Regions from separate parts of the Ruegeria sp. BG11 genome, predicted to be linked through region 3. Evidence: riboswitches for the same ligand, from Rfam matches in the RefSeq annotation. Region 3 holds a riboswitch; each other region holds the start of a gene.

Region 1 (7,868 bases), on a different contig from region 3:
AACGGTTTGGATTGGTAGACGTGGATTTTGAGACGCTGGACCGCAGGCCCAAAGCCTCCTTCGCTGCCGTAAAGGCCGCACTTTCCGAAGGCGCCACCGACCGGCAGGCCTATCGCCAGCCGTCTGGGTCTTTGCGACCACATTGGACATTGGTGGCCGATATAGGTGGTACGAATACGCGACTGGGCGTTGTCTCTGATGGTAAGCTGACCGCATTGCACAAACATCCGACGGGGACCCTGCCCGATCTGCTGAATGCGTTGCATAATATTCGGGCTGAGATCGGCACGGCGCCACAAGCCGTGGTCGCAGCCGGAGCCGGACCGGTGCGTGACGGGCGCATCCAACTGACCAACGCGAATTTGGACCTGTCCGAGGAGGCCCTGGCCAATGCGACAGGGGCCACCAACACTTACGTAATCAATGACTTCACCGCGGCAGCGTGGTCCGTGGCCGAAGTGACAGAGGCTGATGTATCCGTCCTGCAAGGCTCTGCCACTCCGCCGATGGGCACGCGATTGGTCGTCGGGCCTGGAACCGGTTTGGGCGTCGGTACGCTGCTCTATTCTGAGGGGCATTTCCACACCGTTTCAGGCGAAGGCGGCCATGTGGGCCTGTCCCCGCGCACGCGGGATGAGGTCGATATCTTCGACGCCGCCCGCCATCTGGCACCCGAATGCTTTTTCGACGACAGCCTAGTGCTTGAGGCCGAAATGTTCCTCAGCGGAACCGGCTTGCCAATCCTGTATCGGGCCGCAGGCATGGCGGCTGGGCAAGCTCAGCCTCCAGTTCGCACTGCCCGAGATATCCTGCAGGACGCACGCAACGGCAAGGACCCGGTCGCCGTTCGCACCGCAGATTTGTTCATCAGCCATCTGGGTGCGTTGATGGGTGATATGGCCGTCACCGTGATGCCTTCCGGTGGCGTCTTCCTTGTGGGTGGCGTCGCCGAGAAAAACCGCTGGATGTTTGGCGAAACCTTCCGTAACGCGTTCAATGCAGGCGGGCGTTTCAGCGAGTTGCGGCAGTCGATGAACCTTTATATCTCGGAACAGACCGAATTTGGCATTGTTGGCGCTAACAACTTCTGTAAAAATGCGCTTCAGCGATAACTGAGCGTATTTTGGAAGAGGAAATGGGATGATCCTGTGTTGCGGAGAAGCCCTGATCGACATGATTGCCGAACCGACCCTGTCCGGGCGGGACGGTTTTGTTCCCCATTCCGGTGGCGCTATATTCAATACCTCTATCGCTTTGGGCAGGTTGGGCGCGCCCGTTGGGCTGCTGACTGGCCTGTCCTCGGACATGTTCGGGCATCAATTGGCCGATGACCTGCGGGCCAGCCATGTAGACACGACACATGTGATTGCCTCGGACAGGCCGACCACGCTGGCGTTTGTTCAACTGAAGGACGGCCACGCGACTTACACGTTTGTCGATGAAAACACTGCGGGTCGGATGCTACGTGCAGAGGATATGCCGCGCCAACTTCCCGCGGTTTCAGCGCTGTATTTTGGTGGCATCAGCCTTGCCTGTGAGCCTTGCGCGGATGCCTATGCCGCGATGCTTGCGCAACATGGCGCGAACTGTGCTGTGATGTTGGACCCCAATATCCGACCCGGTTTCATACAGGATCAGACCCGCTACCGCACGCGGTTGAACCAGATGATCGAACAAGCCGATATCGTCAAAGTCTCGGATGAGGATCTGGACTGGATCATCCCCGGCCCGGAAAACCACGATCAGAAAGTCCCTTTGCTGCTTCAAGCAGGCCCCTCCGCGGTCATCGTCACCCGTGGGAGTGAGGGCGCCTCGGGTTATCTGGCCAACGGCACGGTGGTCTCAGTCCCTGTCAAACCGGTGCAAGTTGTGGATACGGTTGGCGCGGGGGACACGTTTAACGCCGGGGTTCTGGCCTCGCTGGAACGCGCTGGCCAACTTGCAAAGCCCGGCTTGAAAGCACTGTCCCCGGATGCGCTACGCGACGCTTTGACCTTGGGTGCAGAGGTGGCTGCCGTAACCGTCTCGCGCGCCGGAGCAAATCCGCCCTGGTCGCATGAATTATAGCCCTACGAAGAGTCCGATATGAAACGATCCGAAATCAACCGTATCAAGACCGAAGCCCAGGCATTCATCAGTTCATTTGGTGCCGTCCTGCCGCCTTTCGCAGATTGGACACCTGAGCAAATGCGCAGCGCCGATGCCGACAGCATCCGCGCCCATGGCCTAGGTTGGGATATCACCGACTACGGTCAAGGCAAGTTTGATGAACTTGGGTTGTTCCTGTTCACCCTGCGCAACGGCAACGTGAACGATCTGAGCCGGGGGCGCGGTATGCTCTATGCCGAAAAGCTGCTGATCTCTCGCGACAAACAGCTGTCGCCGATGCACCGCCATATCGTCAAAGCCGAGGACATCATCAACCGAGGGGGCGGCGATCTGGTTATGGAAATCTATGCCTCGGACCCCGATGGCGGTATCGACCGCGATACCCCGGTCACCGTTCCCAGCGATGCCTGCCCTGTCACCATACAGCCCGGAGAGCATCTGCGCCTGAAGCCAGGTCAGAGCGTGACCTTGATGCCCGGCATCTGGCATGCCTTCTGGGCGGAACGTGGGGATTGCTTGATTGGCGAAGTCTCAACCGTGAATGACGACCGGACGGACAACGTATTCGAAGACCCGATCCCCCGCTTTGCAACAATCGAAGAAGACACGGCCCCGGATTTCCTTTTGGTTGCCGACTACTGACTTCATTTAGAGTTTCGCGCTTGCCTTTTCTGACTGTTTTTGTCAGCTAACGTCTGACCCAGTCAGATTCCGTTGGAATCATCGCCCGGTCCCATTTTTCGACCGAAAGATAACCCTCATGCGAAAATCCCTCGCCGACCTGTTTGCCATGGACGCCGTTGCCAGCCGCCATGGCTGCGCTTTGAAACCGAAGATGAGACAGGCGACCGAGGCCGATCACAGCTTTCCCGTCCGCGCTGCATCGCCGCGTCCTGAAACGCCGGTTGACCCAAACAATCTTCCGCAAAACGTCCACCCTTTGGTCGCACAAGCCCCCAAACCCAATAGGGAACGCGCATGAAACCCTCAGCATTTGACCACACATTGCCCCGCGTCGAATTTGACGGTTTCGAACGCGGTTTGCTGCCTGTCATGCGGCACTTCGTCCTAAGCTTAACACAGCCGAAAACGCAGGCGTGGCAACATGCCTTTTCGGTCGCAACCGAACGCTGGGGGCGCGACCAGGGGCTGGTTCTGGCGCATCTGGTTTTCAAGATCGTCAAGGCCACGCTACACACCCGCCCTATAGGTCTGGCCTGCAACGACCCGCTTTGTTTTGAGACGCGGCACGAGCTGACATGTGACGAATGCGCCCTGTTGCGAATGCTGCATCACATGCGCCGCGACGAAACTCCGGCGGCGCGCGATGCTTTGAACGAATTGACCGGAGGCTACCCGGACGCCCATCTGATACAGGCCGGTTTGACCCTGGCCAGCCAGTTCCCGACAAATGGCGTCGGACCGGGCCAAAGCGCGCGCAGGCCGACCCTACGCGTGGTCCGATAGCGCGATTCCGGCGCTTGACAATAGGAGCGTGAGCAGACTAGCTGCTCTGGATGGTTCCCAACGGCCTGTGCCTGAGGGATGAAAATGGGAATACGGTGCGGCCCGAGGGCCAATGCCGTGACTGCCCCCGCAACTGTAAGCGGAGAGCGACGCCACAGAACCACTGGCCCCTAAGGTCGGGAAGGTTGGCCAAGCAACGACCCGCAAGTCAGGAGACCTGCCATCACAGTTTAACCAACCCGGGGCGGGGTGTCCCGGAAGGAGGCTCGATGGCACATCTGCGTGCTGATGCAACTCATGGCTTTTGCCTTCACTTGACTTTTGTTCAAGTTGGCGCCCCGTGCCATGGCTGATCATTTTGTCCTGATATGCGGCACCTGCAATGGGCCGATCCCCGCACATAAGGCGAAGGAAACGCTGGATAGCCAGCTGCCCGAGGGGTTCTCGACACGCCTGATCGACTGTATGGCCGGGTGCGATCGCCCGATGACGGTCGGGATGCAGGCCAAGGGCAAGGCGCAATATCTGTTTGGCGACATTCAAACCCCCGCCGATCTGAACGCTTTGGTCGAGTTTGCCCATCAATTCCGGGAAAGCGAGGATGGTTGGACCAGCGCCTCGACCCGTCCTTTAGCGCTCTACACCAAAACCCTGTCGCGCATGCCCTGTCTTCCACCGGAGGACACGGTATGAGCTTTCTGATTGCAGAAAATCTGGAATACTACGCCCTGAACGGAGATGTTCTGCTGCGGGACACCTCGTTCACGCTTGAGGAAGGCGCGATATTGGCCGTTGCTGGCCCGAACGGGGCGGGCAAGACGACGCTGCTCAACCTCTTGTGCGGTGTCGCAAAACTGGCGCTGGGCGATGTACGTATTCAGGGTCAAAGCCTGCGGAAACTGTCGTCGCTGGAGCGGGCCCGACGGATTGCCGTTGTCGGCCAGCAGGAAATACCCGACGGGCGGCTGCAACTGCGCGATTATGTGGCCCTTGGACAAATCCCGATCAGGGACGACAAATCCGCCGAAGCTCTTAAAACGGACCTGCAGCGCGTATTAGACACCACCGAACTGTCCCATCTGGCTGGTAAACAGATGGCAAAACTGTCCGGCGGAGAGCGTCAGCGCGCCCATATCGCACGGGCTTTGGCGCAGAACCCCTCGCTGCTGTTTTTGGACGAACCGACCAACCACCTGGATCCGGATGCCAAAGGGCACATGCTGTCTCTGGTGGCCGAGTTGGGTGTGACGGTTGTGATGATCGTCCACGATCTGGTCATGATTCCCGAATTCGCCAGCCACGTCGCCCTGATGAAGAACGCGCAACTGACGGCCTTCGGCCCGGTCGCCGAGGTTCTGACACCAGACCGCGTGCGCGAGACTTTTGGTGTTGACTATCTGTGTTTCCAGCACGAAGGACGCGTGATCCCAGCGCTGGACATCCGAAAACGAAAGCTTTCATCTTAACAGGAGAGATTGATGAAACTGAAACTCTTGTCCGCTGCGGTCCTAAGCGCACTGGCGGGCGGCGCTGCCGCGCAAGAGATCACCGTCGACAATTGCGGTGAACCTCTGGTGTTCGACACCAAGCCCGAGCGGATCGTGGTTCATGACATGAACATGACCGACATGGCGTTTGCGCTGGGTCTTCAGGATAGCATCGTTGGTCTGACCGGCATCACCGGCTGGTATAAAACTAGCCCCGATTTCGACGCGCAGCGCGGCGACATTCCCGAGCTCGCCCCGAAATACCCGACGGTCGAGAACCTCGTCGCGGTTGAACCCGACATGTTCTTCGCCGGTTGGTACTACGGCATGAAACCCGGCGGTGACGTCACCCCCGACACACTGGAGCCCTTTGGCATCAAGACCTTGGTTCTGACCGAAAGCTGCATCCACCTGAACAAAGACCGCCCCGAAGCCAGCATGGATCTGCTGTTTGACGACGTTCTGCGTCTGGGCACCGTCATGCAGGTCGAAGACAAAGCGACCGCGCTGGTCTCGGGCTGGAAAGACCAACTGGCCGCAATCGAGGCCAAAACCGCCGATCTGGAAAAACCCCGTGTCTTCCTGCTGGATGGTCCGGCCGATGCGCCCTTTACCGCAGGCAAATACGCCATTCCCGACGCGATGATCGCAGCAGCGGGCGGCGTCAACGTCACCCATGACATGGACACAAGCTGGGGCCGCACCTCGTGGGAGGCTGTCGCCGCCTCGAACCCCGAATTCCTTGTCCTGCTGGACTACCAAACCGGCAACGGCGCGGCGGATACGTTCAAGTTCCTTCAGGAACATCCGGTGATGTCGCAAACCGATGCGGTCAAAAACGAGCGCTGGATCGGCCTGCGCTATGAAGAGCTGACACCGGGTCCGGCAAACATCGAAGCGATCGAGAAGATGGCAACGGCGATGCACCGGGGTAACAGCTGAGATGACGAAGACGGGCCAGGCGGTCCTGCTGGGGGCGGTCATTCTGACCGCCCTTTTGTTGCTGTCGACGATCTACGGCACTACCCCGATCCCCTTGGCCGAGGTTTTCACCGCGATTGGGCTGGGGACTGGCGTGACTGAGGGCGACATGTCCCCTCTGCACCGGATTGTCTTTGACCTGCGCCTGCCTCGCGCGTTGTTTGCGGCGGTCATAGGGGCCGGGCTGGGTGTTGTCGGGGTCGTTTTGCAAACGACTACGCGCAATGACCTGGCTGACCCGTTTCTCTTTGGCCTCTCGTCCGGGGCCGCTGCAGGTGCCGTTCTCGTTATCACTGTGACAGGCGATGTTCTGGGCATCTGGACCCTGCCGCTTGCGGCGTTTTGCGGGGGCCTGATCGCGTCCGGCATTGTTCTGGCCCTGGTTCAAAGCCTGCGCACCAGCGCGCCGGAAAAACTGATCCTTGCAGGCCTGGCTGTATCTTTCCTGTTTTCGGCCATCACCAACTATCTGATTTTCGCGGGCGACAGCCGCGCCGCGCATTCCGTCATTTTCTGGATGCTAGGCGGTCTTGGTCTTGCCCGGTGGGAGACCTTTCCACTTGTCGTGCTAGGGCTGACCCTGATCCTGGGCTATTCCCTCTATCGCAGCCGCTGGCTCGACGCGCTTCTGACGGGGGATTTCACGGCCTCGACGCTGGGCATTCCAGTGCAAGGCCTGCGATTCCGGATGTTTCTGGTCGCGGCCTTGGCCACTGCCAGCTTTGTGTCGGTGGCAGGCGTGATCGGGTTTGTCGGCCTTATGGTTCCGCATATCGCCCGAGGCATTGCCGGAACGCTCCACCGCAATCTATTGATCACATCTGCCGTCGTCGGGGCCATCTTGCTGACGCTTTCAGACATTCTGTCTCGGCTACTTCTGGCCCCGCAAGAGTTGCCGGTGGGGATCGTTACAACCTCGATCGGGTCGCTATTCGTATTCCTTTACCTGTTCAAATCCTCACGATCTGACTAGCACGGCCTTCATCCCAAGTTTTGCCGACGCTCAAGCCAGCTTCCCAACTCTTTTTCCGCCGAAAAGATGCTCTCACGATTCAGTATCTGAGAGGTCATGGCCTTTGAAACCGCCCGGACACGTTTGTTGATCGCGATATCGTTGCCATCCACCGGCAGATCGCCCACATCCAGTTTTTCATAGATCGACAGCAGCCGGTTCTGCACCGTCCTCAGGGCCAGCTTACGACGCAGCGCTATGGTCTTGTCGGGCAAACCAAGGGCGAGATCGGATAGGATTGCCAACTCAACCTCCGTCAGCGCCTCACCCGAGCGGCTCTGTTCGCGTTGGATCTGGTGGATTTCCCGGTCCACCATGATCTGCGCCTCGATCAGAACGGCGCGCAGGGCCAGATGCATTCGTGAGGGGCTAGCCGTCTTCAAAACATAGCCATAGGCGGCCTCTTTCGGAACGATCCGCGCAATGCCGCGCAGATAGGCCTCGTCCGAATAATTGGACCAGAACAGAATGCGGGTTGCGGGGCGTTCAGACCAAATGGTCCGCGCGGCTTCGATCCCGTTGCGTTCCTTCATGCGCAGGTCCATGACGATGGCCTCAACACCGTTCTGCCGGGCCTGCTCTTCCCCTTCCCGACCGTTCGAGGCGAGGCTCAGGTCGGTCACCTCGGGCAAGGCATCCTGAACCAACTCTCGCAGGTAGTTGGCGTGCATTGCGTCGTCTTCGACCAGCAGAACCTTCATACCAACACCTCGATTTTGGGGCATTCGGAGGCCGGAAGACAGACGGCAATCTCGGTCCCGCCATTGTAGCGGATGTCAAACTGCGCCGCTATCAGCCGGGCGCGGGTGCGC
Region 2 (7,868 bases), on a different contig from region 3:
ATTCGACGGCGAAACTGTAGTCTGACTGGCCGTCCAAATACCGCGCAGATCAGGCGTGGTTTCGGCGGCAGCGGCAGCGCCAAGGGCTAGGCTCGTGGCCAGAGCGGCTGCTCCGGCAGTCATAAATCTGGTCATGGTCTCTTTCTCCCTGAAATCGGTGCCATCTCTGGCTGTGTTCAACAGATTGGGAGGAGTGTGATGGGTTACAACTTTCCTGAAGGAACCTTCATCAAGCGTTCATGCAGCGTTTGATCGCACAGCCCGCTTTCCGCTCTATACATCCGGCGTCTCACTCGGTAAGGAGAGCCCTTCAACGATCATCCGCGTACAAGACGCTCTGAGGGTGACCGCAGCATCCCAATGAGCCGAGCCATGAAACAGACACTTCAAGACGCCCTTGATCGCAAAGGGTATGACACGCTGACCCCTGTCCAAACCGCCGTATCAGCGCCCGACCTGCAAGGGCGCGACATGTTGGTTTCGGCACAGACCGGATCGGGGAAAACTATTGGCTTCGGCCTCGCCATCGCTCCGACCGTTCTGGGCGACGTGGATGTATTCGATACGGCGGGCGCGCCTTTGGCACTGGTCATCGCACCAACGCGCGAATTGGCGATGCAGGTCAAACGCGAACTGGCATGGCTCTATGCGGATGCAGGCGCGTTCATCGCGTCCTGTGTCGGCGGCATGGATATGCGAGACGAGCGGCGGGCGCTGGCGCGCGGCGCGCATATCGTGGTCGCAACGCCGGGCCGTCTCCGCGACCATATCATGCGCGAGTCGATTGACCTGACCGCCGTGCGCGCCGTAGTGCTGGACGAAGCCGACGAAATGCTCGACCTGGGCTTCCGCGAAGATCTTGAGTTCATTCTGGAACAAACCCCGTCTGAGCGTCAGACGCTGCTGTTTTCCGCGACGGTTCCCCGCGCCATCACCTCCCTCGCCGCCCGCTACCAACGCGATGCCGAGCGTGTCAGCACCGTCAGCGAGCGCACACAACATGCCGATATCGAATACCGCGCGATGAATGTGGCCCCGCGCGATGGTGAGAATGCAATCATCAACGTGCTGCGCTTCTATGAGGCCCCCAACGCCATCATCTTCTGCAACACCCGCGCCATGGTCAGCCGCCTGACGGCGCGGCTGTCGAATCGTGGATTCTCGGTCGTGGCCCTGTCCGGAGAGCTGACGCAGAGCGAACGTTCGAACGCGTTGCAAGCCATGCGCGACGGACGCGCCCGGGTCTGTGTGGCGACCGATGTGGCCGCGCGCGGCATCGACCTGCCGAATCTTGATCTGGTGATCCATGCGGAACTGCCGAACAGCCATGAAACGCTGCTGCACCGCTCGGGCCGAACCGGACGCGCCGGGCGGAAAGGCGTCAGCGCGCTGGTCATACCGCCTGCATCGTTCAAAAAGGCGCAACGCCTGCTGAAATTCGCCAAGCTGACAGCCGATTGGGGGTCTGCACCCTCGGCCGATGAGGTTCAGGCGCAGGACATGCAGCGGATGTTCAGCTCGGACGACTGGACCGTGGATGTCACCGAGGGCGAAAGCGCACTGGTTGATGATCTGGTCTCGCGCTTTTCACCGCAGCAACTCGCGGCGGCCTATCTGCGTCAATACGGGCGCAAGCATTCCGCCCCGGAGGAGCTGAGCGACGCACAAGATACCGCGCCAAAGCCGAACGTGCCTTTAGGACCGAGCGTGTGGTTTTCGCTGTCGGAGGGACACAACGAGAACGCATCGCCGCGCTATCTGCTGCCCATGTTGTGCAAGGCGGGCAAGATCACCAAAGACGATATCGGCGCGATCCGCATTGCCGACACCGAAAGCTATATCGAGATTCGCGAAAGCAGCGTTGAAGGTTTCCTGAAGGCCATTGGCCCGGAGATGACGGTCGAAGGTACCAAGACCCTGGTGCAACTGGACGCGCCGCCCGCCCTTTCCGGTGGTGGCCGCAAAGGTCCCAAGCGCGACTTCAAAGGCAAGAAGCGCCCCGAACGCCCGGCCCGCGCGGCTGAGCCTCAGCCCGCAAAACCGCGCCGAAAACCGGCCGAGAAGCCAAAACCCGAAACGCGGCCCAAACGAGATGAGGCCCCTTCGGGCGATCAGCAAAAGAAGCCCGCGCGCCGTCCGAAAGGCCCGCCTCCACCCAGAGGCAAGCCAAGCAGCAAGAAAAACCGCGCGCGGGCGGCTGCGATGAAGGGTGGCAACGCGATGCCCAAGCGGAAAAAGTAGACCGCCCTAGCGCCCGCGACAGGTTGTGCAAGCGAAGAAATTTATTTTCTTCGCCACACCATATATTGACAACATGTCGCCACCAGCCCCAATATGGTGTTGCTTCGGTTCTTTCGATTCCTGTTGAAAGCTAAGAGGGAAACCGGTGAAAAACCGGCGCTGCCCCCGCAACTGTAAGCGGAGAGTTCGGCTGAATACGCCACTGAAAGCGTGCTTTTGGGAAGGCCAGTCCGAACATCAATCCGCGAGCCAGGAGACCTGCCGTAAGCAAAGAAAGAGAACCGCGAACGGAGGGTTCGGGGGCGTGTTCAGGGGGCATTTTGCCCGCAGCGTCCTCGGCATTCATTAAAAGGACAGAGGACGACATGAGCATTACCGTATATTCCAAACCCGCATGCGTACAATGCACCGCCACCACCCGCGCGCTGGATGCAAAAGGCATCACCTATGACGTCATCGACCTGACCCAGGACGACAGCGCCATGATCCATGTGACCGAGCTGGGCTATCGTCAGGCCCCTGTCGTTGTGGCGGGCAGTGATCACTGGTCGGGTTTCCGCCCGGACATGATCGCCCAACTGGCCTGAACCATGGCCGCGCCGATCCCGGCGCTGGTCTATTTCTCATCGAAATCCGGAAACACCCACCGCTTTGTCTCGCGGCTGGGCCTGACTTCTTTCCGCATTCCGAATGGAACGGACCCGTTGCCTGACCCCGGACACTCCTACGTGCTGATCAGCCCCACCTATGCCGATGGCGAAGGGCGCGGAGCGGTTCCGAAACAGGTGATCCGGTTTCTGAACGACCCGGACAGACGCGCCGGGATCGTTGGAGTGATCGGCACAGGCAACCGCAATTTCGGTGCGACCTACGCTTTGGCCGGTCGCATCATCGCCCAGAAATGCAACGTACCGCTGCTCTATACGTTTGAGCTGGCCGGAACAGAGACCGACATCGCCCGCGTCCGCGCCGGGCTGGAAAAACTAGGGAGACACCTATGCTCGACAGCAGCGTAAACGAGCAGGACTATCACGCGTTGAACGCGATGCTGAACCTCTACGATGGTGAGGGGAAGATCCGGTTCGATGCCGACCGTATGGCCGCGCGGCAGTATTTCCTGCAGCACGTCAACCAGAACACCGTGTTCTTCCACTCGCTGGATGAAAAGCTGGGATATCTGGTGTCCGAGGGCTACTATGAAGAGGCTGTTCTGGACCAGTATTCCAAGAACTTCATGCGGAAGATCTGGGATGCGGCCTATGCCAAGAAGTTCCGGTTCCCGACCTTTCTGGGCGCATTCAAATATTACACCTCATATACGCTGAAAACCCGTGACGGGCAGCGGTTCCTGGAACGCTATGAAGACCGCGTCGTCATGACCGCGCTGGCGCTGGCGCGCGGCGATGAGGCACTGGCCCTGTCCTTCATGGAAGAAATCCTCGACGGCCGTTTCCAGCCTGCGACGCCCACCTTCCTGAACGCGGGCAAAGCCTCACGCGGGGAGTTGATCTCATGCTTCCTGCTGCGGCTTGAGGACAACATGGAGAGCATCGGGCGCGGCATCAACTCGGCCCTGCAACTGTCCAAACGCGGTGGAGGTGTAGCGCTGCTGCTGACCAACATCCGCGAGCACGGCGCACCGATTAAGGGCATTGAGAACCAATCCTCCGGCGTGATCCCGGTGATGAAACTGCTGGAAGACAGCTTCTCCTACGCCAATCAGCTTGGCGCGCGGCAAGGTGCGGGTGCGGTGTATCTGAACGCGCACCACCCGGACATCATACGCTTCCTCGACACCAAACGCGAAAACGCCGATGAGAAAATCCGTATCAAAACGCTGAGCCTTGGCGTGGTGATCCCCGACATCACTTTCGAGTTGGCGAAGAAAAACGCTGATATGTACCTGTTCTCGCCCCATGACGTAGAAAAGGTCTATGGCGTGCCGTTCTCGGAAATCTCGGTAACCGAGAAATATCACGAGATGGTCGATGACAAGCGCATCCGTAAATCCAAGGTCAATGCGCGTGAATTCTTCCAGACCATCGCCGAGATTCAGTTCGAATCCGGTTACCCCTACGTGATGTTCGAAGACACGGTGAACCGGATGAACCCCATTGCGGGCCGGATCAACATGTCGAACCTGTGTTCCGAGATTTTGCAGGTCAATGAAGCGTCCGAATTTAACGATGACCTCAGCTATGCGCATCTAGGCACGGATATCTCCTGCAACCTCGGCTCGCTGAATATTGCCAAGACGATGGATGGCGGTGATTTGGGCCGCACTGTTGGCGCTGCGATCCGCGCGCTGACGGCGGTGTCCGAAATGTCGGCAATCGACTCGGTGCCGTCGGTGCGTCGGGGCAATGATGAAAGTCACGCGATTGGTCTGGGGCAGATGAACCTGCACGGGTTCCTCGCGCGCGAACATATCCACTATGGCTCGCCTGAGGGTATCGAGTTCACATCCGTGTATTTCGCGACCGTGGCCTATCACGCGATCCGCACCTCCTGCGAACTGGCGCAGGAACGCAAGGCGTCGTTTAAGGGGTTCGAGACCTCCGACTACGCCTCGGGCACATTCTTCGACAAATACACCACCCGTGACTGGCTTCCCGAAAGCGATCGGGTGAAGGCTCTGTTCGATGACATGACCCTGCCCACACGCGACGACTGGGCAGCATTGAAGGCAGATGTGGTGAAACACGGCCTCTATAACCGCAACCTTCAGGCGGTGCCGCCCACCGGTTCGATCAGCTATATCAACAACTCGACCTCTTCGATTCACCCCATCGTCTCGAAGATCGAAATCCGCAAAGAGGGCAAGATCGGCCGCGTCTACTATCCGGCGGCTTTCATGAACAATGACAACCTCGAATACTACCGCGATGCCTATGAGATCGGCCCCGAGGCTCTGATCGACACCTATGCCGCGGCGACCGAGCATGTGGATCAGGGGCTGTCGCTGACCCTGTTCTTCCCGGCCGAGGCCACGACCCGCGATATCAACCGCGCGCAAATCTACGCGTGGAAGAAAGGTATCAAAACCATTTATTACGTGCGTCTGCGCCAGGAGGCCCTTGAAGGGACCGAGGTGCAGGGCTGCGTATCCTGCTCGCTGTAAGGGGAAACGATATGAAAGACATGATCCAAACCAAGATCCCCCGCGCCATCAACTGGAACCGGCTGGAGGATGACAAAGACCTTGAGGTCTGGAACCGCCTGACGGTCAACTTCTGGCTGCCCGAGAAGGTGCCGCTGTCAAACGATATCCAAAGCTGGGCGACGCTGACGGATCACGAAAAACAACTGACCATCCGCGTCTTCACTGGCCTGACCCTGCTGGACACGATTCAGAACACGGTCGGTGCCCCTGCTCTGATGCCGGATGCCGTCACTCCGCATGAAGAGGCCGTACTGACCAACATCGCCTTTATGGAGGCGATACATGCGCGCAGCTATTCCTCGATCTTCTCGACGCTCTGTTCGACCAAAGAGATCGAAGAGGCGTTCCGCTGGTCCGAAGAAAACCCGCATCTGCAGGCCAAGGCCGAGGTAATCCTGAACACATACGCTCCGGGCAACGATCCGCTGAAACGTAAGATCGCGTCGGTGTTTCTGGAAAGCTTCCTGTTCTATTCCGGCTTCTATCTGCCAATGTACTGGTCCAGCCGCGCCAAGCTGACCAACACCGCCGACCTGATCCGCCTGATCATCCGGGATGAGGCCGTGCATGGCTATTACATCGGCTACAAGTTCCAGCGCGGCTACGAGACGCTGTCCGAAGCCGAACAGCAGGAGTTGAAGGACTATGCCTTTGGCTTGATGTTCGAGCTTTACGGGATCGAGAACCAGTATACCGAGGAACTCTATGATGAGCTCGGCCTGACCGAGGACGTAAAAGTCTTCCTCCACTACAACGCTAACAAGGCGCTGCAGAACCTTGGATTCGAGGCCCTGTTCCCACCGGAAGTTTCCGAAGTGAATCCGGCTATCCTGGCTGCCCTCAGCCCGGATAGCGAGAACCACGATTTCTTCTCGGGCTCCGGCTCCTCCTATGTCATCGGCAAGGCTGTAGCGACCGAGGACGAAGATTGGGATTTCTGATGGCAAAGGACACTCTGACCATCGTTCGGGACTGGCACGAAGCCTTTGACGTGCCGGTCGTGGACGCACCCGCAATCCCCGAGACGCGCGCGCAGATGCGGTTGGCGATCCTCGAAGAGGAAGTTGCGGAGCTGCGCACAGCGGTCGAGGATCGCAATCTGGTCGAGGTGCTGGATGCCCTGTGCGACATCCAATACGTGCTGGACGGCACCTTTCTGGAATTCGGCCTTCACAGTGTCAAACAAGCTGCGATGGAGGGAGTCCACGCCTCGAACATGTCCAAGCTGGGCGCCGATGGGAAACCGGTTCTGCGCGAAGATGGCAAAGTGCTGAAAGGTCCGGCCTTCCGCCGGCCCGACCTCGCCCGCATCCTTGAGGATGGCTAACACAGCCTTGATTGGGACGAATAGCGATCGGTGCAAATGAACAGGGCGGGGAAATCCCCGCCCCTTTTCACGTCAAATGATCTTCAACCGGATCAGCTGCAGTTCAACGGCACCGCAAAGCCTGAGCTGCGATCGGATGAGCCCTTGCTGTAGACATCGCCTGCAGGCAGGCAACCGGTAAAGCGTTCGGTCTCTCTGCCAAACGCCGCCCCCACAGAGTTATCGACCCGAGTGCTGTTTGAGCGAGTCCGAACGACTCCGAATAGGGTACCGTTCACATTCACCGTGCTCAGATACAGGTTCTGGCTGCTTCCCGATAGCTCCACCGCGTTTGCAGGCGACTGACCGCCATTTTCGATTGCCACACCGGCAATCTTATCGATCCCGACCTTGTCGGACAGGACCGAGACAGTCGGCAATTCCGCAAGCTCGGCCGGGACATTGGTCGCTGGCGGTAAGAAGGCGACGGCTCCCGGAACATCGGACACCGTGCGCGGTTCACCATCAATCCCGGTGAACCCGACACCTTGGCGATTGAAGGGGTCTTCACAAGCCGCGAGGGTCAAAACGGCGATTGTCGGTAGCAAGATTTTTTTCATGACGGTCAACATTTTGTGGCGATTTGCTAAACCGTAGCGGTAGCGAGATGCAAAAAGCAAGCCGCGGCAGGTGCGAAGGGGCCTGGCGCTGATGCGTCCCTGCAACGGACCTGTTCCTTTCACACGGCGAAGCCAGCGTTCGCGTCAAAAAGAAAAAGGGCTCTGACAACTCAGAGCCCTTTTCAAAATGTCCAATTGGAACGGCAGATTACTTGATCTTGCCTTCCTTGTACTCGACATGTTTCCGAACGACCGGGTCGTATTTACGAATAGTCATTTTCTCGGTCATCGTACGCGCGTTTTTCTTGGTCACGTAGAAGTGGCCCGTGCCCGCGGTCGAGTTCAGGCGGATCTTGATTGTCGTCGGCTTCGCCATGGTTATCTCCTGCGTCCGAAAAGGCAGGGCCTTCCGGTTGAATTCCTATGAGCGTGCGCTTTTACCCCGTCGCGCGCCCGAGTCAACCGGATTCCGCAAGTGAGGTGCACAAAAGCTGAGTTGCACGCTTGCACCGGATTTGGCGCAATCACGCTTTCGTGA
Region 3 (7,868 bases):
ATCGGAGCCTCAACCACTCCACCGGGGCCATTGGCGACCAGAGGATGCGCCATGTTGACCAGACCCAACCGATCCAGAGCCTCGCCCTGCACCAGCACTTTTCCACGCCACAGCAACAAGCAGCGGGCGTTTGGATCTTGGGCCGCCTCAGCCAGCTTGTCCGCATCCCCCCGCAGATGGGCCGCACGATCAAGGCCCGAGCTGCCGAATGTCACGTTTTCTGCGTTTTTCATTGGGGTCCCCTCGGCCTTTTGCGCCTAGGGCTGCCATGTCCGCGCAGGTGTTGCAATGTCAATTCACTACTGCGGCATATCGACAGGTGCCACCGAAACACCGCATGACCGCCTCGGATTTTTCACTTATTTGTCCTCTTGGTAAATTTTCTTAGCTCTCATAGCGCAAAAGTAGACAATCAAACGTGACCGCAATCTCCCCGCGCATGAAAGACGCGCAGGACGCAGGAATGCATATCCGCATTCTGGCAACCACCGATCTGCATATGACCCTGACCGGGTTCGACTACTATGCGGACAAACCAGACCCGACCATCGGGCTGACTCGTACGGCGTCGGCGATCCGAAACGCCCGTCAACAGGTCGAGGACGGCTTGACTCTTTTGTTCGACAATGGCGACGCGCTGCAAGGAACACCGATTGGGGACTGGGCGGTGGAAAACGATGGCCCGCACCCGATGATGCAGGCCTTCAAGGCGCTGGAATATGACGCGATCGGCTTGGGCAATCATGATTTCGGGTTCGGGCTGGATGTACTTGAGCGCGTAATTACCCAAGCCCCTTGCCCGGTGATTTGCAGCAATCTGAACCATGTGAACGACCGGCAGCCTTGGCTGCGCAGTGTCGTTCTGACCCGGTCCGTTGCGCAGGAAGAAACGATCCGAATCGGCGTATTTTCAGTGCTTCCGCCTCAAACCACGATGTGGGAGGCGCATCACCTAAAAGACACGTTCATTGCCGAGGATATCTTGACCGCCGCCCGACGAACGGCTGAGGCGTTGCGCGCGCAAGGCTGTGATCTGGTCATCGCGCTGGCCCATTCGGGGTTGGAGCAATCGACGACTCAGCCGGGGCTTGAGAATGCGGTGATTCCCCTCGCCGAGATTGAGGGCATTGACGCGATTGTTGCCGGTCACACGCACCTGACAATGCCGGGCGCGGGGCATCTCGGGCTTGACGGCGTTGATGCCGAAAATGGTCTGGTCCACGGCACACCTGTGGTCATGGCCGGGTCCGCTGGGTCTTATCTGGGGGTCATAGACCTGCACCTGACCAAGGTACCCGAGGGGCGCTGGCAGATCACGGATCGCCACTGCAGCTTGGTCGCCACAGCCGATGAGGTCGAAGACAAGGACCTGTGCGAGATGCTCAAGCCCGCGCATCTGGCCACGCGCGTAAGGATGGCCGAACCTGTCAGTCATACCGCGCAGAGCCTGCACAGCTATTTCAGCTTCTGCGCGCCGGATCGGGGGCTAGCCCTGGTCGCGGCGGCACAAGCGGCGGGTTTGCGCCCGTTTCTAAACGGCACCGCGTTCGCCGAACTGCCGCTTCTGTCTGCGGTGTCTCCTTACAAATTCGGCGGCCGCGCCGGGCCGAGGAACTATACGGACGTGCCTGTGGGCGAGATTTGCCTGCGCCACGTCGCTGACCTGCATGTTTTCTCCAACGAATTGCGGGCCGTCAAAATCACCGGCGCGCAACTGCGGGACTGGCTTGAGATGTCGGCGGGTGTTCTCAACCAGATCCACCCAGACGCCGAAGCCGAGCTAACCGATTCCCGCCGGGCGGGGCATAACTTTGACGTCGTGTTTGGCGTGACCTATCAGATCGACCTGTCCAGCCCTGCGCGGTTCGATAGCAACGGCGCCATGACCGATCCAACCGCCCAGCGCGTCCGCGACCTGTGCTTGGGCGGGCAAATAGTCCGCGACGACCAGAGCTTTGTGGTCGCCCTCAACAACTATCGCGCCAGCGGTGGTGGGCATTTCCCTTTCGTCACAAAAGCCCGGGCCATTCCTCTGCCGTCCAGGGATATCAAAGAGATACTGCGGGACTACCTGTCAGATCGCCTGCCCGCGGACCCTCTGGATCAGGCGCCTTACCCATTCTCCTTAGCCCCGCATTATGGTATTCGCACGATCCTAAGAACCGGCAGCGGAGCGTTGAAGTATTTGCCCGAGCTAAGCAGATACTCCCCCGAATTGCTGGGGCCTGATACCGAGGGCTTTGAAAGGATACGACTGACCTTGTGACGGGTTGTCATTTTCACATCCCTTCCCTATATCAGGCGTTGAGAGGTTGGCGCGGGCGAGCGCCTCGCCAACCTGGTCAGGTCCGGAAGGAAGCAGCCACAACGAGCCCCGCTTGGGTCGATGTCCAACCTCTCACTTTATAGAAACCATCAGCCGCAGGAGGGCTTTATGATTGTAGCAAACACCCTTCGGGCAGATCGGTTCTAAACCCAACTCTCCGATTGCCTGAACACATCGCCAACGGATGCGCATCGGCCATCCGATGGGATTGCTATATCTGAACACAGGCAAACCAATGTCTTTTAATCTTTCGGACCTGGGATGGTCCTCTCACTTCGCTGCACAGCACGCGGCGCACGCGCAACTCACGCCTTTTCGTATCACCGGTGTTCACCGGGACCGCCTGGTCGGGATGAACGAGACTGGTGAAACATCTCTGTTTGCCCCTGGTCATTCCACTGGCGATTTTACGGTTGGCGATTGGGTGCTGGCCGATGACAAGAATCGCGTTCAGCATCTGCTTGACCGGCGCAGCCTGTTGCAACGCCGTGCTGCCGGAACCGGAGCCGAGGCGCAACTGATCGCAGCCAATGTTGACGTGCTGTTCATCGTCAGCTCGTGCAATGCGGATTTCAATGTGCCCCGGCTCGAACGGTATCTGGCACTGGCGCATCAGGCGGGCTGCTATCCTGTCGTGGTCCTGACCAAAGCAGATAGCTGCTCGGACCCCGCAGCCTACGCCAAGCAGGCCGAAGCGCTGGCACCGTTTTTGACAGTCCTGACGGTCAACGCGCATGAAGCGTTAGACCTGCAGCAGGTTCTGGCATGGTGTCCGGCGAGTCAGACAGCGGCTTTGGTCGGGTCATCCGGGGTTGGCAAAACAACGCTCGCCAACGGAATGACCGGGCAGGATCAGGCAACAGCCACAATCCGCGAGGATGACGCCCGCGGCCGCCACACCACGACGTCTCGCGCCTTACATCCGATGCAAAATGGCGGTTGGCTGGTCGACACCCCCGGCATGCGCGCCCTGCGCCTGCTCGACGCGCAGGACGGGGTGGACGAAGTGTTCTCGGACATTCTGGAGCTGGCCCAAACCTGCCGGTTCTCGGATTGCCAGCATGAGGCCGAGCCCGGTTGCGCTGTGCAGGCGGCGATTGAAGCAGGCACACTGGATGCAGATCGGTTGGAACGCTGGCGCAAGCTGAGGCGCGAGGATCAGCGCAACTCTGAGACCGTGGCCGAGGCGCGGGCACGCGACAAGGCTTTCGGCAAGATGGTCCGATCTGCGATGCACGGAAAATCCGCGCGGCGCGGCGATTGAAACACGGGCTGAAAAAGGGGCGTCGGTCCGCCGGCGCCCCCCATCAAGCGATCAATCGTGGCCAGAGCACCGCATTTCGGCGGGCAAACACACCGATATGGCCGATCTCCCGAACACCAAACTCTTCCGGTGACAACAGGTGACGGCGTGCTTTTGGACCATAAAGCTCGGCCAACCGCCAAACGGCAGCTTCTGGGACCATCTCATCATCTGTGAAGGCAAAAAGGTCGACGGGAACGTCAGCATCCTGCCACGTAGCTTGCGGCAGTGTGTCTCCGATCTCGGGCAGATAGCTTTGCGGCGCGGTGCACCATTTGCGCCATTGCCAATAGACCTTAGGCGGTAGGTCTGTTCCAAACCCAAGTGCCTTGCCCGGCAAATACCCCAGGCCGCTCACGACCAGAGGCACATGCCCATACCAGAACAACCCGGCCAGAGCGCGGTACGGCCAAGGATGATCGCCCAACTTCACAAGGCCAGAACAGACGCAGATCATGCGATCAATCTTGTCGATATCCGGCTGCACTGGCCCCAGCATCCCTCCAAGCGAATGACCAACTGACCATTGCTGCGACAGCGGGAACCGTCGGCGCATCTCGGCCCGCGCGGCGGGCATGTCCTGCAACGCCCAATCGGCCATCGAAATCTTCGACCGACGCTGTGGGCCCGATTTCGAATGCCCGAATTCCCGGTAGTCGTAGATCAGACAGGCGATATCACGATCCGAGGCCAACCATTGTGCGAAATGCTTGTAGTAGTCTCGCGGAACCCCTGTCGCGCTGTTGACCACCACTACGGTTTCGGGCTGCGCCACGGGCCGGTAGATCCACCCGGACAGGGCACCATCCCCCACCGGGATCTGAACATCTTCGATCAGCACTGTTTGGTTTGCATCCAACATGGGCATCCTCGGTGGAAAACTGAACTGATGAGTTCACATTGCAACTTGACCCCAGACAGCCCATGCAAGTCAACTGCGATCCCGCTTGACCACGCGTCCACTTTGCGGATCGTCTTTCCGCAGCGCAGAAAGTTCAACTTGACTCAGAATGGTTTTGAACGCTAGCGATGGTGTGATGGTTCCCGGCTTTCACAAGAGGTCGGGATGAAAAGGGAACACGGTGCGGTTTTCCCCGACTTACTCGGGACGAACCAAATCCGCGACTGCCCCCGCAACTGTAAGCGGTGAGCGATGTCGAAGAGCCACTGGCCGAAAGGCCGGGAAGGTCGGCAAAGCGATGACCCGCAAGTCAGGAGACCTGCCATCGTCAACATAACCCAAACTCGGGCGGGGTGTCCGGGCAGGCCGTGACAGACCCTATCTGCCCCACCTGATCCCAGCCCCTGTCCACCGCGCGGAGGGCGCAGGATGATCTGGAAGACGAAGACACATAGGTTCTCGGCAACTATCTGCCAACATACCGGCAAGACTTGCCCGGCGCTGGCGCGGCTGGCGCGTTCAATGGTTGACGCACTGGACCAAGCTGGTCCGGCGACCACATCGGACTTTGAAATCGAAGGCAGCAGTGACCTGACCCATTGCTCGGACGGCTGCCACGCCCGGTTTCGGGCCAGCCAATCTCGGGTGCGGGTCTATTGCGGAGCGGATCCTAAGGCCGACAGCGAGACCCTCGATCGCTATGCCGATTTGATGTTCGGTACCGACACGAGCAGCCTGCCTAGCGCAGCGATGACATCCCTGCCCTGCGCCATGCTCGAGGCATCAGTGATTGCGCCGCGCAAAACGACCCCGGCGGAACTGCAACTGTCGGCTTAGGAGTCTGCCAAAGCTCGGGCGGGCAAGGTGGCCCAGTGCTTCTGTGCATCGGTTTCGACCGCGCAGGGGCGTAGCTTGCGCAACCGATCCAGCGCTTGGGTTGGAGCCTCGCCGCATTCGATCATCAACCTCAGCACCACCATGCCAGAGCGACCACATCCGCCCTGACAATGGACAAGCACGCGCCCTCCGCCAGACAAAGCCTGCCGCGCCGCGGCACTAACATCGGGCCATTGCGCATCAACCTCTGACGGTGGCACGCCGAAATCCTGAATCGGCAGATGCACCCAGCGGCTGGCGCGCCCCTGAACGTCGCGGCCAAAATCGCGGGCTCCAAACTGGACCAGCTCGGCCTCGGTTGTCATCGACAGCACGAGGCCCGGCCTCCAATCTCCAATCGTTTCAAGGTCGCCTGCATAGTCGCCGCCCTTTCCCGGCATCGACGTTAGGGCAAGTGTGCCCCCGCCCACTTGCAAAGCATGAATGACCAAATTCGTCATGACAGCATCCCCCCGGAAGCGTTGATCCTGACTTTAGGCTTGATTCACAATCTGAAGAGTGTACCCCTGACGCGCCAGTTTCCAAAACAAAATCGTTCTTCAACTCATGTGGACGCGGGCGGCGCGGGCCTCTACGCTGCAGTGACGTTCCGAATCCGCCAGAGCAGACATGACCGACTCAGACAGCCCCGCCTATCAGGTTCTCGCCCGCAAATATCGCCCGGAAACCTTTGCCGATCTGGTGGGTCAGGATGCGATGGTCCGCACGCTCAAAAACGCATTTGAAGCGGATCGCATCGCGCAAGCCTTTGTCATGACAGGCATTCGCGGAACCGGCAAAACCACGACCGCACGGATCATTGCGAAAGGCATGAACTGTATCGGACCGGACGGAAATGGCGGACCCACGACCGAGCCTTGCGGCCAATGTGAACACTGCGTCGCCATCATGGAAGGTCGCCATGTCGACGTGATTGAGATGGACGCCGCCAGTCGCACCGGCGTGAATGATATTCGCGAGATCATCGACAGTGTTCGCTACCGCGCAGCCTCGGCCCGTTACAAGATCTACATCATCGATGAGGTCCATATGCTGTCGACCAGCGCCTTCAACGCGCTGCTCAAGACGCTTGAGGAACCGCCGGCGCATGTGAAGTTCATCTTCGCCACAACTGAGATTCGCAAGGTTCCCGTCACGGTTCTGTCGCGCTGCCAACGCTTCGACCTGCGCCGGATCGAACCCGAGGATATGATCGGCCTGCTGCGCAAGATCGCTTCTGCGGAGAGTGCTGAGATTGCCGAAGACGCCTTGGCGCTGATCACCCGTGCTGCCGAGGGATCTGCCCGCGACGCCACCTCATTACTGGATCAGGCGATCTCACACGGGGCCGGAGAGACGACGGCAGATCAAGTGCGCGCGATGCTGGGCCTGGCGGATCGTGGCCGGGTTCTGGACCTCATGGACATGATCCTGCGGGGCGATGCGGCAGGGGCGCTGACCGAGCTTGGTGGCCAATATGCCGCAGGAGCTGATCCACTAGCCGTGCTGCGTGATCTGGCCGAAATCACTCATTGGGTTTCGGTCGTGAAGATCACCCCGGACGCAGCCGAAGACCCAACTGTTTCCCCGGATGAGCGCGCCCGGGGCCAGCAGATGGCTGAGGCCCTCCCCATGCGGGTGCTGACTCGGATGTGGCAGATGCTGTTGAAAGCGCTTGAGGAAGTTTCAGCCGCCCCCAACTCTATGATGGCCGCCGAAATGGCGGTGATCCGAATGACTCACGTGGCCGACCTGCCTAGCCCGGAAGAACTGATCAAACGGCTGCAGGATACGCCTCCGCCCCCCAACGGCGGACCTGGTGGTGGGACGCCCATTCAAAGCAACGGCGCGGCCCCGGTCGAAGCCCGCGCCGCTACAAGCTACACCCCTGCGCCACGCGGGTCCGGCGGAGCACCCGTCGCCGCTTTGGCGCAAGACACGCAAACCGCATTGGCGCGATACCCGAGTTTCGAACATGTGGTCGAGCTGATCCGGAACAACCGAGACGTCAAACTTTTGGTCGAGGTCGAAAACGGCGTGCGGCTGGTCTCTTACCAGCCGGGACGGATCGAATTCACCCCATCTTCGCAAGCCCCGACCGATCTTGCACCACGGCTGGGCTCGGCCCTGCAACGTTGGACTGGCAACAGATGGGCGGTATCCATCGTGTCGGATGGTGACGCTCCGACGATCGCCGAAATCCGCGACAAAGCCGAACTGGCGCTGAAAGAAGAGGCCACGGCGCATCCGCTTGTTCAGGCTGTTCTGGCAAGTTTCCCCAAGGCCAAAATCACCCGCATCGAGACACCGGAACAACGCGCCGCCCAAGTCGAGACCGAAGCTCTGCCCGAGGTCGAAGATGAATGGGATCCTTTCGAAGAAGACTGACCTCTATACAAAGCAAAACCCTCCCGCGCCCGCCACGGGCAATCGGCTAAAGCCGATCACCCAGAGCGACCTTG
Region 4 (7,868 bases), on a different contig from region 3:
CGCATGTTTTCCAACTCGCCACGATGGACCTGCGTCAGTTCCGCCATCTCTATGATCCAGCGACCCTGTAAGTAGGATTTGGCGTCTTTGTGATGGAAGTCCGGCAAAGAATCCCCGAACCAATCCCGGTTTGGACACAACGCCGCCAGAGCGCTGGATTTACCCACACCCTGCGGACCTTCAAAGATCAGGGCGTTATCAGCCTGACAGCCGGGTTCCAGCGCGCGGGCCACAGCAGCAATCAGCCATTTGCGGCCCACTGCGGCAAGGTAGTGCATATATGCCGGATCGCACGCCGTCGCATCGACACCGCAGTAAGTCCAGAGCCACGCACCGATCCGGGGCACACCGTCCCATTGCAGGCCGTTCAGGTAGGTTGCGAGCGGGTCAAAGGTGTTGCGGTCGGCTGCGTATTGAACGGCACGCAGCACATCGCCGTATCCGATCTTGTTGAACAGATGCGCCTGCATCCAAGCATGGACGCCGCGATAGTGGGCGTCTGCCACGAATTGACCGGCTGTCGCGTTGAGCCACGGCATGTCTCGCATAATGACGCGCTTGTTGTTGAACGTATCGAACGCAAAGACGCCGCGCCAAATGTCATTGTTGGTCAGGGTGGCCAGCACGTTCGCGTAGTTCGCAACCAGCTTGCCGTCGACCGAAGTGAATTGAAATTGCCCATCGCCGTGATGGGCCAACACGGGCTGACCGTCTGCTGGTAACACCTCACCCGTAACAGCCGCCCCCGGTACCGTACCGAGCGGGACGGGCACCTGTGGGGCAATCTCAGGCATCCCGGCCTGCATGGCCTGCTTGAGTACCATTCCCTGCTTAACGCGCAATTCCAGATCACCAGGTAGCACGCCGCCATTTGATTGACGCGCCCAATAGACCAGTTTGCCGAACCCGGAATACCCGTCCGCGTCGAAACCGTCCCATATCCGCTTGGTGTACGCCGGATCGTTCTTTGGTGCCTGCGCACTGAACCGCTCAAACATTTCCCAGCCGCCACCACCGCAGGAGTTCTTGATGGCGTATGCGATTCCGATCCAGTCGTCATATTCCAAGTCATCGTTCCTGATCAGATCGACCACAGGCCCGATCAGGCGCGGGTCGTGCGGCTCGCTACCCAGACCCGACAGGCCGTCATTGCTGGTGTTCACATTGGAAGCCCGACCTTTGGTCCAGCCGTGCCCCTCGGCAATCGTCATGAGTTCACTGACCAGATAGTCCATTTGGGCAGCCGTCGCCTGATGGATCAAATCGGCACGTAGAGGTCGGTTCCATTGGTATGTGGCACCCTTGGGGTGAATACCTGCTACAACGGCCTGAGAAGGTCGCCCCTTGGCTGTTACACCCATGATTTCAATACGCTGGGTCTCGCCATTACGTCGGATCGGGTACTGACGCCTGCGGATCGTTTCGCCGGGTGCGATCTGGAACAGGACCATGAATTTCGGCACTTGGCCCCACCGAACAAAGTATTCACCACCACCGAGTTCATGGATACGATTGAGCATGGCCTGTGCGGTATCTTGGTCGGTAAGGTCGACATCCAAGCCGGTCCACCGCCCCCCCATTTTTAAGCCTGTGTTCGCACCGAGTTCGTCTAACCGCGCGGCCTTTACACCGTTCATCTCATAGCTGGGCCACGATCCAAGCCCGTCCCAAGCACCTCCAAAGTAGTCGCCGGGGCATTTGCCTCGGGCATCCGGGTCGACCTTCGACGTCTCGTGCAGTGCGGCACCAGCCGGGATCACAGGGATGGTGTCTAAAAACCCCGCCTGTAACCACTGAATGTGCGTGCCCCCTATCTGGGGTACCAGAATACCTTGATCGCCAGTGTTAAAGGGTGTTACTTTTGTGCCATCCATTGCGTGGTCCTTTCATGGTCCATCGTTGCTTGGTCCCTGCTGTGAGAGGTCAGGGGGATATGTTAGCGGCCCGGTGCAGATCGCACCGGGTCACTTCATTTGAGGCACCCTGAGATGGCTTGTGGTGCCTCGGTATGCTGGATCGTTCGACCCGTGCGGGTCAACCCGCCCTATACAGTCGGGCGTTTTTCTCTTTCAGCAGATGATCGGCAAGCGCCTGTTCGGCGTGATGCAACGCCTTGCGACGGTCCATCACAGTCCGCGTCAGACGGTCAGTTTTAACGTCATATTTGCGCTGGTTCTGTATGCACGATGTGGTGCGGATCGGTGTGTGCTTCATGCCATCAACGTATCAAAACGTTTGATTCAACACTCATGACTTTCTGTGAAATTATATGAATTGTCATAGAGGTAACAAGGACTTAGCCACATGCTAGACATCGAACAACTCTACCGAGAAGAAATCCGCAAACACCTGCAAAGTGTCGATTGCAAATCCGTGTACACCGGTTCGATTCCGGTACTCGCCTCCACATCCCCTTCCTCTAAATACCGTCTCCGGGAATCAGTTTTCAGGAGGAACGCCCCCGAGGCACCACTTCGTACCCTGGTTCTTCCGGCTCATCGTCCTGCATTTCCGTAGGAAAACCCGGTGCGCGGATGTCCAAGCCGGTGGCTTCTTCAAGGCGTTTGATGATGTTTGGCGACAGCTCACGCTCGCCAAACCGGGCGATGCCATCCTCAAATATCTTGATCATCACCGGATTGATTTCCAGCGGAACACCGGCGCGGTCGGCGACATCCTGAAACAGGCCGATATCCTTTTTCACCAAATCCATTGTAAACGAAATATCGCGCGAGCCGTTCAGGATCACCTGGCTTTCGGTTTCGTGCACGAACGAGGTCCCTGACGAAATCTTGATGGCCTCATAGGTGGTGTTCAAATCCATCCCGGCGGCCTTGGCGGTGACCAGCGCTTCAGCACAGGTGATCAGGTTGGCCGTTGCCAGATAGTTGGTCAACACTTTCAGAACCGAGGCCGAGCCGAGCTCTCCGGTGTGCAGAACGCGCCGTCCCATGGTGGTCAGGAACGGCAAAATGCTTTCGAAGGTATTGCGGTCGCAGCCGGCGAAGATCGAGATATTGCCCGTCGCCGCACGGTGGCAGCCACCCGAGACAGGGCAATCGACTGCAGCCCCTCCGCGCTCCAGAACCAATGCCCCCAATCGCTTGACCTCGGCCTCGTCAGTGGTGGACATCTCCATCCAGATTTTACCGGGGCCAACCTCGGGCAGCATCTCTTGCATCACCGCGTCCGAGGCCGCAGGCGACGGCAGGCAGGTGATCACAGCGTCGCAATCGCGCATCATCTGGGCCGGGCTTTCAGCCGCTTTGGCCCCCTGCGCGACAAAAGCCTCAACAAGATCGGAACTTAGGTCATGAACCGTCAGGTCGATTCCATTGCGGAGCAATGACCCTGACAGCTTACCGCCCACATTCCCAAGCCCGATAAAACCTACTTTCATGGATTTCGCCTCCGTTTGCGATTTGAGACCATGCGACCATGCATCAGCGTCCTGTTCATGCCGCCTAGCGACGCTGGCAGGTCGCTTTTCAACGTGCCGCAGCGGTCTGAGCTGCATCGCGCTTGACAAGCTGCGGGTGCGTGCCGCATGAGCCTCGTGTTGGTGTCTGTGCGAACAGATGAAAAGGGAATGCGTCAACGGGTTTTCCGCCAAGCGCAGCCGCCCCCGCGACCGTGACCGGAGAGGGTGCCCAAGCCACTGGCTCAAAGCCGGGAAGGCGGGACATCCGACAGAGTACGCCTCTGACATCCGCAAGCCGGGAGACCTGCCAGCGCCCGAAGATGAAACCGGACGGGGTGTTCCGGTGTCGGGTCAAGGGACCCGCATGAAACCCCGTCCCCCACGATGAGGAGTTGGGGGGATGAGAGACATGACCGAGACCGCTCCGGTCGAATTGCTGGTTTGCACCACCTGTCGTCGCGGGCTGCCCGTTGAAGACGACGCGCAACGTCCCGGCACGCTGTTGCACAAGGCGCTTGAACAGGCGGAGCTGCCGGAAGGGATTACCCTGAGAGCCGTGGAATGCTTGTCGAACTGCAACGAGGGCTGTTCCATCGTGCTGCGCGGCGGCCCGGATCGCTGGACCTTCGTCTATGAACATTTGAACGAAACCGACCATGTCGACGCGATCGTTGACGGTGCCACCAAGTACCTTGCGACCGAGGACGGCTTGGTCAAATGGCGCGAGCGCCCCGAACATTTCCGCAAGAACTGCGCAGCCCGCATTCCCCCGATTGGAGCCCTGAAATGAGCAACTTGGAAAAACTCCCCGTCACCGTGATCACTGGCTTCTTGGGCTCGGGCAAAACGACTCTGGTGAAGCACCTGATGCAGAACCCGCAAGGCAAGCGTCTGGCCGTGGTGGTCAATGAGTTCGGCGATGTCGGCGTCGATGGCGACATCCTGAAATCCTGCGCCATCCCGGATTGCCCAGCGGAGAACATCATGGAATTGGCGAACGGCTGCATCTGCTGCACCGTGGCTGATGATTTCATCCCGACCATCGAAGCCCTTATGGCGCTGGAGCCGCGCCCCGATCACATCCTGATCGAAACTTCTGGCCTCGCCCTGCCCAAGCCCCTGTTGAAGGCGTTCGACTGGCCCGATATCCGGTCAAAAATCACCGTTGATGGCGTCATCGCGCTGGCCGATGCCGAGGCCGTCGCCGCTGGTCGCTTTGCGCCGAATGTCGAAGCGGTGGACGCTCAGCGCCTGGCCGACGATTCGATCGACCATGAAACGCCTCTATCCGAAGTGTTCGAGGATCAGATCTCCTGCGCCGACATCATCCTGCTGACCAAGCCTGATCTGGCCGGCCCCGAAGGCGTGGCAAAAGCCAAAGAGATCATCGCCGCCGAGGCCCCTCGCCCGCTACCCGTCGTCGAAGTGGCCGAAGGCGCCGTGGACGTCCGCGTTGTACTTGGGCTTGAAGCGGCTGCCGAGGATGACATGGACGCCCGCCCGTCGCATCACGACGGTCACCACGACCACGAGCACGACGATTTCGAAAGCATCATCGTTGATCTGCCTGAACAGTCCGACCCTGCCGATTTGATTGCCAAGATCGAGCGTCTGGCCAATGAGCTGAACATCCTGCGCGTCAAAGGCTATGCCGCCGTTCAAGGCAAGCCTATGCGCCTGCTGGTTCAGGCCGTGGGGGCCCGTGTGCGTCACCAGTATGACCGTCCGTGGGAGCCCGGTGAAGACCGCCGCTCGCGCATGGTGGTGATCGCCGAGCATGACGACATCAAAGAAGCAGAAATCCGCGATATCCTCGCGAGTGTAACCGAGGCCGCCGAGTAAGGCCCATGCACGTCGTCTTCCGCGAAAGCCACGGGTTAGCAGAAACGGAAACCCCAACCGATCTGGGCCAGAGCCCGGCGGATTTGGTGGTGCTGTCCTTCTCGGACAGCGACCTTGGCGCTTTCGCGGCAGGCTGGCATCGCGGTGGCGGGCCGGAAGGGCGAATGCCGACCCTGCGGTTGGCGAACCTGACGGCGTTGAAGCATCCTCTGTCAGTCGACACCTATGTGGAACAGACGCTTGAGGGCGCCAAGGGCGTTCTGATCCGTCTGATTGGCGGCGTGCCTTACTGGGCCTACGGACTGCAGCAAGTTCTGTCACTTGCGCAGGCCAAGGGGATCGCGCTGGCCGTCCTGCCCGCCGACGGGCGTGAGGATACGCGGCTGGATGAGTATTCCACCCTGCCCGTCTCGACCCTGCGGCGTCTGGTACATCTCTGCGACACCGGCGGTGAAGTCGCAGCGCAGGCCGCCTTGGCGCAGATGGCATTGGCGGCGGGGCTCTATGCCGGCCCGGTTATGGGGGCTAAAACCCTGCCCGAATCTGGCGCGTGGTGTCCTGATCGCGGCGTGATTCCGGTTGAGACTGCTTTTCCGGGCGACGCAAAACGTATCATCGTCACGTTTTATCGCGCCTATCTGACCTCGGCGGACACGGCCCCCGTCGCCACCGTGATCCGCAGCTTGCGGGATCGTGGGTTCGAGGCGGTGGGCCTCTTCGCGCCCTCGCTCAAAGCACCTGCCGCCGCTGAATGGCTGCGTGACAACATCGTCGCTCTGAAGCCTTCGGCGATCATCAACGCCACCTCCTTCTCGGGCAAAGACTCGTCGGGTACATCCCCTTTGGATGCGGCGGGCGTGCCGGTATTTCAGATGGCCCTCGCCACGTCCCGCCGCAAGGCTTGGGCCGAGGCGGAACGAGGCCTCTCCCCCGCCGATCTCGCCATGCATGTGGTGCTGCCCGAAGTGGACGGGCGCATTTCGGCGGGCATCGCCTCGTTCAAAGAACCGGGCAAACGTGACCCGCATCTGGAATATTCCCGCTTTGCCCACCGGGCTGAGCAAGAACGGATCGAAGCGATTATCGACCGTGTCACCGGCTGGCTGACCCTGCATGAGAAGCCCAAGGCAGATCAGGTGCCTGCGCTTGTTCTGTCGACCTACCCCAGCAAGGACTGGCAAATGGCGCATGCGGTTGGCCTCGACGCACTGGCCTCGGCCGAGGCGATACTGACCGATCTTCAGGCCGAGGGCTACAGCACCGCACCGGCTGAGCCGATTACGGAAACCCTGCTGGACGCGCGCATTTCGTGGTCTTTGGAAGATTACCAGGCAGCCCTAGCTGACCTGCCTGAGCAACTGCGGGCCGATCTCCAAACCGTTTGGGGCAAGCCCGAAGACGACCCTGTTTTTACCGAGGGAGCGTTCCACTTCACCGCCCTGCGCCGAGGCAACGCGCTGGTTGCACTGCAACCCGAACGCGGCACGCCCGAACAGCGCGATGACGACTATCACGACTTGTCTCGCACCCCGCGTCACAGCTACGTCGCCTTCTATCTGTGGCTGCGCAAGGGGCTGGGCGCAGACGCTTTGATCCATATCGGCGCGCATGGCACTCTGGAATGGCTTCCGGGCAAGTCCGTTGCTCTGTCGGCAAATTGCTGGCCCGAGGCGCTGATCCGCGACCTGCCAGTGATCTACCCTTTCATCGTCAATGACCCGGGCGAGGCCGCGCAGGCCAAGCGTCGGATCGGGGCTGTCACGCTGGGCCATATCCCGCCCCCGATGAAGGAAAGCGGCACCCCAGATCGTATGGTACGACTGGAATCTCTGCTCGATGAGTTTTCGAACGCGGACGGGCTGGATCCCAAACGCCGCGACCGCCTTCAGGAAGATATCCGCGAGGAGGCGCACGCCATCGGGTTGGAGTGCGATCTGGGCCTCGATCAAGCCACCTGCACCGCAGAGGCAATCACCCGCATCGACCGCTTTGTCTGCGATATCAAAGAAAGCCAGTTTGGCGATGGGCTGCATATCTATGGCCGCGCGCCTGAGGTGTCCGGCACTTTCGACCCTGCGCCCTCGGCCCATGCAGAACGCAGCGCTCTGATCGACGCGCTGGCCGGGAAGCGAATCGAGGCCGGGCCGTCCGGGTCCCCCTATCGCGGACGCTCAGACGTTCTGCCGACCGGGCGGAACCTTTTCACTACCGACCCCCGCTCAGTGCCGACGCGGGCGGCTTACACCCAAGGCGTCAAACTGGCTGAGGAACTGGTCCGCCGCCACCTTCAGGAAGAAGGCGACTATCCCAAGGGGCTGATCGTCGACCTGTGGGGCTCGGCCACCATGCGCACGGCTGGCGAGGAATTCGCCATGGCGCTGCATCTGCTGGGCGTAAAACCGGTCTGGGATAAAGGGTCCGAGCGGGTCTCGGGGATCGAGGTGCTGCCGATCACTGACCTCAGCCGCCCGCGTCTGGATGTGACGCTTCGTGTGTCGGGCCTGTTCCGGGACGTCTTCCCAACCCTCTCGGCGCTTTACGGTCAGGCGATCCGCGCGTTGGCGGCGCGGGATGAGGCGACCGACTGGAACCCCTATGCCGGTCA

The links. Region 3 has a riboswitch for cobalamin ahead of ACR0JF_RS14730 (hypothetical protein). Riboswitches for the same ligand answer to the same signal wherever they lie in the genome.
Region 1: another riboswitch for cobalamin. It lies ahead of ACR0JF_RS06310 (DUF1636 family protein); the one in region 3 lies ahead of ACR0JF_RS14730 (hypothetical protein).
Region 2: another riboswitch for cobalamin. It lies ahead of nrdH (glutaredoxin-like protein NrdH); the one in region 3 lies ahead of ACR0JF_RS14730 (hypothetical protein).
Region 4: another riboswitch for cobalamin. It lies ahead of ACR0JF_RS03755 (DUF1636 domain-containing protein); the one in region 3 lies ahead of ACR0JF_RS14730 (hypothetical protein).

The regions. Positions count from the first base shown of each region.
Region 1 is NZ_JBQFTH010000003.1:40,198-48,065, forward strand. It holds partial or broken gene ACR0JF_RS06280 (GH1 family beta-glucosidase) at 1-86, shown strand, start outside; gene ACR0JF_RS06285 (glucokinase) at 153-1,112, shown strand; gene ACR0JF_RS06290 (carbohydrate kinase family protein) at 1,141-2,067, shown strand; gene ACR0JF_RS06295 (D-lyxose/D-mannose family sugar isomerase) at 2,086-2,751, shown strand; gene ACR0JF_RS06300 (hypothetical protein) at 2,870-3,091, shown strand; gene ACR0JF_RS06305 (hypothetical protein) at 3,088-3,576, shown strand; cobalamin riboswitch at 3,611-3,815, shown strand; gene ACR0JF_RS06310 (DUF1636 family protein) at 3,922-4,269, shown strand; gene ACR0JF_RS06315 (ABC transporter ATP-binding protein) at 4,266-5,042, shown strand; gene ACR0JF_RS06320 (ABC transporter substrate-binding protein) at 5,055-6,005, shown strand; gene ACR0JF_RS06325 (FecCD family ABC transporter permease) at 6,007-7,017, shown strand; gene ACR0JF_RS06330 (response regulator transcription factor) at 7,026-7,757, opposite strand; gene ACR0JF_RS06335 (ATP-binding protein) at 7,754-7,868, opposite strand, start outside.
Region 2 is NZ_JBQFTH010000010.1:29,111-36,978, forward strand. It holds gene ACR0JF_RS16270 (hypothetical protein) at 1-135, opposite strand, end outside; gene ACR0JF_RS16275 (DEAD/DEAH box helicase) at 373-2,241, shown strand; cobalamin riboswitch at 2,330-2,521, shown strand; gene nrdH (glutaredoxin-like protein NrdH) at 2,607-2,828, shown strand; gene nrdI (class Ib ribonucleoside-diphosphate reductase assembly flavoprotein NrdI) at 2,844-3,257, shown strand; gene nrdE (class 1b ribonucleoside-diphosphate reductase subunit alpha) at 3,239-5,362, shown strand; gene nrdF (class 1b ribonucleoside-diphosphate reductase subunit beta) at 5,374-6,345, shown strand; gene ACR0JF_RS16300 (pyrophosphohydrolase domain-containing protein) at 6,345-6,731, shown strand; gene ACR0JF_RS16305 (hypothetical protein) at 6,824-7,330, opposite strand; gene rpmG (50S ribosomal protein L33) at 7,539-7,706, opposite strand.
Region 3 is NZ_JBQFTH010000008.1:199,159-207,026, reverse strand. It holds gene nudC (NAD(+) diphosphatase) at 1-233, opposite strand, end outside; gene ACR0JF_RS14750 (bifunctional 2',3'-cyclic-nucleotide 2'-phosphodiesterase/3'-nucleotidase) at 419-2,266, shown strand; RNA gene ffs (signal recognition particle sRNA small type) at 2,306-2,404, shown strand; gene rsgA (ribosome small subunit-dependent GTPase A) at 2,562-3,590, shown strand; gene ACR0JF_RS14735 (alpha/beta fold hydrolase) at 3,634-4,491, opposite strand; cobalamin riboswitch at 4,651-4,872, shown strand; gene ACR0JF_RS14730 (hypothetical protein) at 4,960-5,367, shown strand; gene ACR0JF_RS14725 (phosphatase domain-containing protein) at 5,364-5,867, opposite strand; gene ACR0JF_RS14720 (DNA polymerase III subunit gamma/tau) at 6,037-7,794, shown strand.
Region 4 is NZ_JBQFTH010000001.1:741,504-749,371, forward strand. It holds gene ACR0JF_RS03740 (VapE domain-containing protein) at 1-1,874, opposite strand, end outside; gene ACR0JF_RS03745 (hypothetical protein) at 2,035-2,214, opposite strand; gene ACR0JF_RS03750 (NAD(P)-dependent oxidoreductase) at 2,447-3,517, opposite strand; cobalamin riboswitch at 3,544-3,747, shown strand; gene ACR0JF_RS03755 (DUF1636 domain-containing protein) at 3,831-4,211, shown strand; gene cobW (cobalamin biosynthesis protein CobW) at 4,208-5,263, shown strand; gene cobN (cobaltochelatase subunit CobN) at 5,269-7,868, shown strand, end outside.